One region of the Janthinobacterium sp. PSPC3-1 genome, then DNA from elsewhere that is predicted to be linked to it. Evidence: predicted binding sites of a transcription regulator. Region 1 holds the regulator's gene; each other region holds the start of a gene.
The links. The regulator NrdR, encoded in region 1, represses ribonucleotide reductase genes. The targets are predictions, from matches to a motif close to CACNANATNTNGTG.
Positions count from the first base shown of each region.

Region 2: ACP7B7_RS18395 (ribonucleoside-diphosphate reductase subunit alpha) is a predicted target of NrdR. The motif match lies at 727-740, and genes of this name have one in related genera.
Region 3: ACP7B7_RS07115 (ribonucleoside triphosphate reductase) is a predicted target of NrdR. The motif match lies at 994-1,007, and genes of this name have one in related genera.

Region 1 is NZ_JAFCTQ010000029.1:29,274-31,539, forward strand. Features, by position in the region: gene glyA (serine hydroxymethyltransferase) at 1-1,107, shown strand, start outside; gene nrdR (transcriptional regulator NrdR) at 1,237-1,698, shown strand; gene pilV (type IV pilus modification protein PilV) at 1,889-2,266, shown strand, end outside.
Region 2 is NZ_JAFCTQ010000017.1:119,377-121,642, reverse strand. Features, by position in the region: gene ACP7B7_RS18400 (sigma-54 interaction domain-containing protein) at 1-371, shown strand, start outside; gene ACP7B7_RS18395 (ribonucleoside-diphosphate reductase subunit alpha) at 1,018-2,266, shown strand, end outside.
Region 3 is NZ_JAFCTQ010000004.1:211,270-213,535, reverse strand. Features, by position in the region: gene ubiU (ubiquinone anaerobic biosynthesis protein UbiU) at 1-325, opposite strand, end outside; gene ACP7B7_RS07120 (hypothetical protein) at 487-900, shown strand; gene ACP7B7_RS07115 (ribonucleoside triphosphate reductase) at 1,023-2,266, shown strand, end outside.

The sequences.
Region 1 (2,266 bases):
GGCTCGCAGCTGACCAACAAGTATGCCGAAGGCTATCCAGGCAAGCGCTACTACGGCGGCTGCGAATACGTCGACGTGGCCGAGCAGCTGGCCATCGACCGTGTCAAGCAACTGTTCGGCGCCGAAGCGGCCAACGTACAGCCGAACTCGGGCTCGCAAGCGAACCAGGGCGTGTTTTTCGCCATGCTGAAACCGGGCGACCTGATCATGGGCATGTCGCTGGCCGAAGGCGGCCACCTGACCCACGGCATGCCGCTGAACATGTCCGGCAAATGGTTTGACGTGGTCTCCTACGGCCTGACGGCCGAGGAAGATATCGACTACGAAGCCATGGAACGCCTGGCCCGTGAACGCAAGCCCAAACTGATCATCGCCGGCGCCTCGGCGTTCTCGAAAAAGATCGACTTCGAACGCTTCTCGAAAGTGGCGAAAGAAGTGGGCGCCTACTTCATGGTCGACATGGCCCACTACGCCGGCCTGATCGCCGCCGGCCTGTACCCGAACCCGGTGCCGTTCGCCGACTTCGTCACCTCGACCACGCACAAGTCGCTGCGCGGCCCACGCGGCGGCATCATCCTGATGAAGGCCGAGCACGAAAAAGCCATCAACTCGGCCATCTTCCCCGGCATCCAGGGCGGCCCGCTGATGCACGTGATCGCCGGCAAGGCAGTTGCCTTCAAGGAAGCGCTGAGCCCCGAGTTTGTCGAATACCAGAAGCAGGTCGTGAAGAACGCCGACGCGCTGGCCAAGACGCTGATCTCGCGCGGCCTGCGCATCGTGTCCGGTGGCACCGAATCGCACGTGATGCTGGTCGACCTGCGCGCCAAGAACCTGACGGGCAAGGAAGCCGAAGCCATCCTCGGTTCCGCGCACATCACCTGCAACAAGAACGGCATCCCGAACGACCCGCAAAAACCATTCGTCACCTCGGGCATTCGCCTGGGCAGCCCGGCGATGACGACGCGCGGTTTCAAGGAAGCCGAAGCGGTGCAAGTGGGTAACCTGATCGCCGACGTGCTGGACAACCCGCATGACGCCGCCACCATCGAGCGCGTGAAAGCGGCCGTGAAGGTGCTGGCCGATGCCAATCCGGTCTACGCTGCATAATTATTTGTCCAGTATGTGTCTTCCAGAGTAAGATTCTGGATGACACATTCCAGCCGTGCCCGCGGGCGCCCTGAGTGTATCCGGGCGCCCGCGCTCCATTTGTTGAACTAAAAGGCTGTGCCGCTGCCCATGAAATGTCCATTCTGCCACCATGACGAGACCCAGGTCCTCGATACGCGCGTATCCGAGGAAGGCGACGCCATCCGCCGCCGGCGCCGTTGCGGCAAATGCGACAAGCGTTTTACCACCTATGAACGGATTGAACTGATCATGCCGGCCGTGGTCAAAAAGAACGGCAGCCGGACGGAGTTCGCTGCGGATAAGTTGCGCGGCAGCCTGATGCTGGCCTTGCGCAAGCGCCCCGTCGCGGCCGCCTCGCTGGACATGGCGATCGCCACCATCGAAGAAAAGCTGCTGACCAGCGGCAAGCGCGAAGTCGATTCCGGCTATATCGGCGAACTGGTGATGCAGGAACTCAAGCGCCTTGACAAGATCGCCTATATCCGCTTTGCCTCCGTCTACAAGAATTTCGAAGACCTGGCCGAGTTCCAGGACGCGATCGCCGAAGTGGGCCAGCCGCGCAAAGTTTAAGTGTCAAGTTCAAGCACCACAGTTGTTTTCTTCCAGCAAGCGGCCTGATCAATTCAGTAGCCGCTTTTTTTCTCTATTCCCGCATAGCTTTGCGCTGTCTCATGCCTGACCCCGCCGCCACGCCTATCGTGTAGCAGGGCTGGCTGATCCTGGCCGCACCTCTTCCTTTCCCTGCAAGCGGGAGGCATGCATGCGCCATCTTGTTCATACCCAAGGCACTACCCTGGTTGAAGTGCTGGTCGCGTTGTTGCTGCTGGCCGTGGGCCTGTTGAGCGGCAGCGCGATGCAATTGTCGTCCCTGCGTGCGCGCCATGAATCGGCCCTGCTGTCGACGGCCATGCAACTGGCGGCCAGCATGGCCGAGCGCATGCGCGCCAACAGCGCCCAGCTGCAATTGCCCGATGCCGATAACCCCTATCTGGGCCTCGACTACCAGGCGGGGCCAATTGATGAGCCTGGCGGCGCGCCGGCCTGTCTCGGCGACACCGCCTGCAGCGCCGCGCAGCTGGCGCAATTCGATATCGCCGAATGGAAACAGCAACTGCGCAAGGACTTGCCGGGCGCGCGC
Region 2 (2,266 bases), on a different contig from region 1:
CGCGCCATGCTTTTCCCGGCAATGTGCGCGAACTGGAAAACCTGCTGGAGCGGGCGCTGGCCTTTGCCGATGGCGGCATGATCACGGTCGATGGGCTGGGCTTGCCTGTGGCGGTACCCGCGCCGGCGCCGGTGACGGCCTTGAACGGCGGCTTGCCCGGCCGGCAATTGCCGCTGCCCGGCATGGGGCATGGCGGCGCGCCCATCGTGCCGCTGCAGCTGTTCCTGCTGCAAACCGAGCGCGAGATGATCTTGCAGGCCCTGGCGCAAACGCGCTACCACCGCGCGCGCGCGGCGCGGCAACTGGGCATCAGCGTGCGCCAGCTGCGCTACCGCATGCAAAAATTGCAACTGCGCGAGCCGCCGGGCTGAGCCGAAACAGGCGGCGCCGGGACCGAAGCGGCGCGGTAGATTATAATGCCGGTCCCGGTTTCGCCAGCCGCGGCCGGCGACTGTTCCAGTAGTTGCATTGGCGTAAATAATTGCTGGCATAGCAAGGTCAAACCAGGCTGAAATTGATCTGGATTCATATCGGGAATGGGGCGCGCAGCGGTCCGCAGCGGCCTGCGTTAGTGCTTACTATGCGGGTGCCGGGCCTGTTATCCATGCCCTGAAAAGTCAATTGAATTCGTGCATGAAATCGGAAAAATTAAGCAGGACACAGGCGGGAAAAGTATTGCGCCTGCCATCGATGGGTACTACAATTAGTGCATAAATTAGATGTAGTTACTAAATGTAGTGCCATCACAGATGTTTTCAGCATTAGTGTCAAGCCAGCGCCAACACCATTGCGTGCTCACCTGGCAATCTGACACTGGCGGTTTATCACCCTCAGAGACATGTTTCGCGCCATCCATGGCCGTGAGGGCAGGCTATTTTCATTTGTATCATCTGATGCCTTGAATATGTAGTTTTTAACAATAAATACCGGAAGAAGCCCGGACCATCGGGCGTTCTATTCAACAACACACGCGGCAGCAAAACTGCAGGCTGACTTTAGCTGACAACGGGAGCTTCAATGCAATCACCTCAAGATATTTCCATCCATCCAACGCCAGTACCGCCAGCGCCAGGCGCGGCGCACAGCGTGGCAAGCACCGGCGCGGCCATGGGCGACTATCGCATCATCCGCCGCAACGGCGCGGTGGTGGCATTTGAGCCTTCGAAAATCGCGATCGCCATGACCAAGGCGTTCCTGGCCGTGAACGGCGGCCAGGGCGCCGCTTCCGCCCGCGTGCGCGAACTGGTGGAACAATTGACGGCCGGCGTGGTCGCCGCGCTGGTGCGCCGCCAGCCGGGCGGCGGCACCTTCCATATCGAAGACGTGCAAGACCAGGTGGAACTGTCGCTGATGCGTTCGGGCGAACACGACGTGGCGCGTGCCTACGTGCTGTACCGCGCCAAGCACATGGAGGAGCGCCGCCTGCAGAAGGAAGCCCTGGGTGGTTCCGCGCAAGTGGCCGCACCGCAACTGAACGTGCTCGACAACGGCGTGCGCCGCCCGCTCGACATGCAGCAAGTGCGCGACCTGATCAACGCCGCCTGCGCCGGCCTGGAAAAACACGTCGATGCCGACGCCATCCTGGCTGAAACCGTGAAAAACCTGTACGACGGCGTGCCGGTCGAAGAGCTGCACAAGTCGGCCATCCTGGCAGCGCGCGCGCTGATGGAAAAAGACCCGGCCTACTCGCAAGTGACGGCCCGCATCCTGCTGCACACGGTGCGCAAGGAAGTGTTCGGCAAGGAAGTGCCGCAAGCGGCCGCCGCCGCCGAATACCTGACCTATTTCCCGGCGTATATCGCCAAGGGTATCTCCGCTGAATTGCTGAATCCGGTGCTGGCCAGCTTCGACCTGGAACGTCTGGCCAAAGCCATCGTTGCCGACCGCGACCTGCAATTCGGCTATATCGGCCTGCAAACCCTGTATGACCGCTACTTCCTGCATATCCAGGACGTGCGCATCGAAATGCCGCAGGCGTTCTACATGCGCGTGGCGATGGGCCTGGCCCTGAACGAGTCGGACCGCGAAGCGCGCGCCATCGAGTTCTACAGCCTGCTGTCCTCGTTCGACTTCATGAGCTCGACGCCGACCCTGTTCAACTCGGGCACGCTGCGTTCGCAGCTGTCGTCGTGCTACCTGAGCACCGTCTCCGATGACCTGGAAGGCATCTACGACGCCATCAAGGACAACGCGCTGCTGGCCAAGTATGCAGGCGGCCTGGGCAATGACTGGACGCCAGTGCGCGCCCTGGGCGCCCATATCAAGG
Region 3 (2,266 bases), on a different contig from region 1:
CAACGATAATGGCGTTCAGGCCTGCGTCCGCCGCGCGGTCGATGGCGCTGCGCCAGACCATCCAGTTGTGCGGCTGCGGATAGGTATTCAGCGCCAGCAGCACCTTGCGGCCGTGCTGGTGGGCGTAGTGCACGCCTTCGGCAATCGCCTTTTCGTCGAAATTGAGACCGGCGAAATTGCGCGCATTGGTGGCGTCGCGAAAGCCGAGGTAGACGGTGTCGGCGCCATTGTCGACCGCCGCTTTCAGGGCCGGCAGGCTGCCGGCCGGGCAGACCAGTTCCAGCGGTCCGGCCACGCGCTGGGCGGTGGAATGTTCAAGCTTCATGATGGGGACTTTCTGTATCGGCTCAGGGTCGAGACTATAGCCCCGCGCCATGTGGGGAGTCCTTGACGCAGGTGAAGGAATGCATGCATCGGCACCCCTCCTTGCGCTGTAGAATGCGGCACTGCCATCGTGCCTAACTCCTATTCATTCCAGCCATCGCCATGACCCGCAAACCCCTGCTGATACTGCTCCTGACCCTGTTCCTGACCGCGCTGCAAGTGCAATGGGCGTCGCCCGTCGAAGGCCATGACATCAACAGCACGCACATGTTTTCGCCCGAGATTCTGGGCGTGTATCCGGGCGTGGTGCTGCTGTTCCTGCTGGCCGTGTTTGCGCGCCGCCAGGTGCCGCTGCTGCGCCAGAGCGCCATCTGCACCGCCATCCTGGCCGCGTACTGGCTGCTGGCCAACTACATCACGTTTGATATCCGCGTGGCCAGCTGGAGCACCTTTTCGCCGGCCGAAATCTGGATCCATGTGCTGCCCGCCTCCGTCATCAGCATCGTCGCCTGCGGCGGCGCATTCTTCGGCACCACGTACATGATCCTGCGCGAAACGCGGTGGGACAAAAAGTGATGGCTGCGCGATTTTCACCTGGATCAAGGTTCCGCCAATCGCTTGCACGCGCCCTTTGACGGCACTACATTTAGTCGATAACCTTCAATAAAACACCGCATGTTGTGGTTATTGGAGGTTTCATGTCAGCTAGCGCACTACCCGTCACAGCGTCGAAAAAACACGGCCAGGTCGACGTCGCCGCATCCATCAACGAGTACCTGGAACGGCGCGACTGGCGGGTCAACGCCAACGCCAACCAGGGCTATTCGCTGGGCGGCCTGATACTCAATGTGTCGGGCAAGGTGATCGCCAACTACTGGCTCGACCAGGTCTATCCGCCGGAAGTGGGCGCGGCCCACCGCGAGGCGGCGCTGCATATCCACGACCTCGACATGCTGGCCGGTTACTGCGCCGGCTGGTCGCTGCGCACCCTGCTGCATGAAGGCCTGAACGGCGTGCCGGGCAAGGTCGAGTCGAGCCCGCCGAAACACATGTCGTCGGCCATCGGCCAGATCGTCAATTTTCTCGGCACCCTGCAGAACGAGTGGGCGGGGGCACAGGCCTTCAGCTCCTTCGACACCTATATGGCGCCATTCATCCGCAAGGATGGCCTGGCCTATGCCGACGTGCTGCAGTATATGCAGGAGCTGATCTACAACCTCAACGTGCCGTCGCGCTGGGGCACGCAAACGCCGTTCACCAACCTGACCTTCGACTGGGTCTGCCCGGAAGATTTGCGCGAGCAGATACCGGTGGTCGCCGGCGTCGAAATGCCGTTTTCCTACGGCGAGCTGCAGCTTGAAATGGACATGATCAACCGCGCGTATATCGAGATCATGATGGCAGGCGACGCCAAGGGCCGCGTGTTCACCTTCCCGATCCCGACCTACAACATCACCGAGGATTTCGACTGGCACAGCGAGAACGCCGAACGCCTGTTCGAGATGACGGCGCGCTATGGCCTGCCCTACTTCCAGAATTTCATCAATTCGGAACTGAAACCGAACATGATCCGTTCCATGTGCTGTCGGCTGCAGCTGGACCTGCGCGAGCTGCTCAAGCGCGGCAATGGCCTGTTCGGTTCGGCCGAGCAGACAGGGTCGCTGGGCGTGGTGACCATCAACTGCGCGCGCCTGGGCTATCTGTGGCGCGGCGACGAAGCGGCCTTGCTGGCCGACCTGGACCGCCTGCTGGAGCTGGGCAAGACCAGCCTGGAAATCAAGCGCGCCACCATCGAGGACCTGATGCAGCAAGGCCTGTTCCCGTACACGAAACGCTATCTGGGCACCCTGCGCAATCACTTTTCCACCCTGGGCGTGAATGGCATCAACGAGATGATCCGCAATTTCAGCGGCAACGAATACGACATCACCAGCAAGGAGGG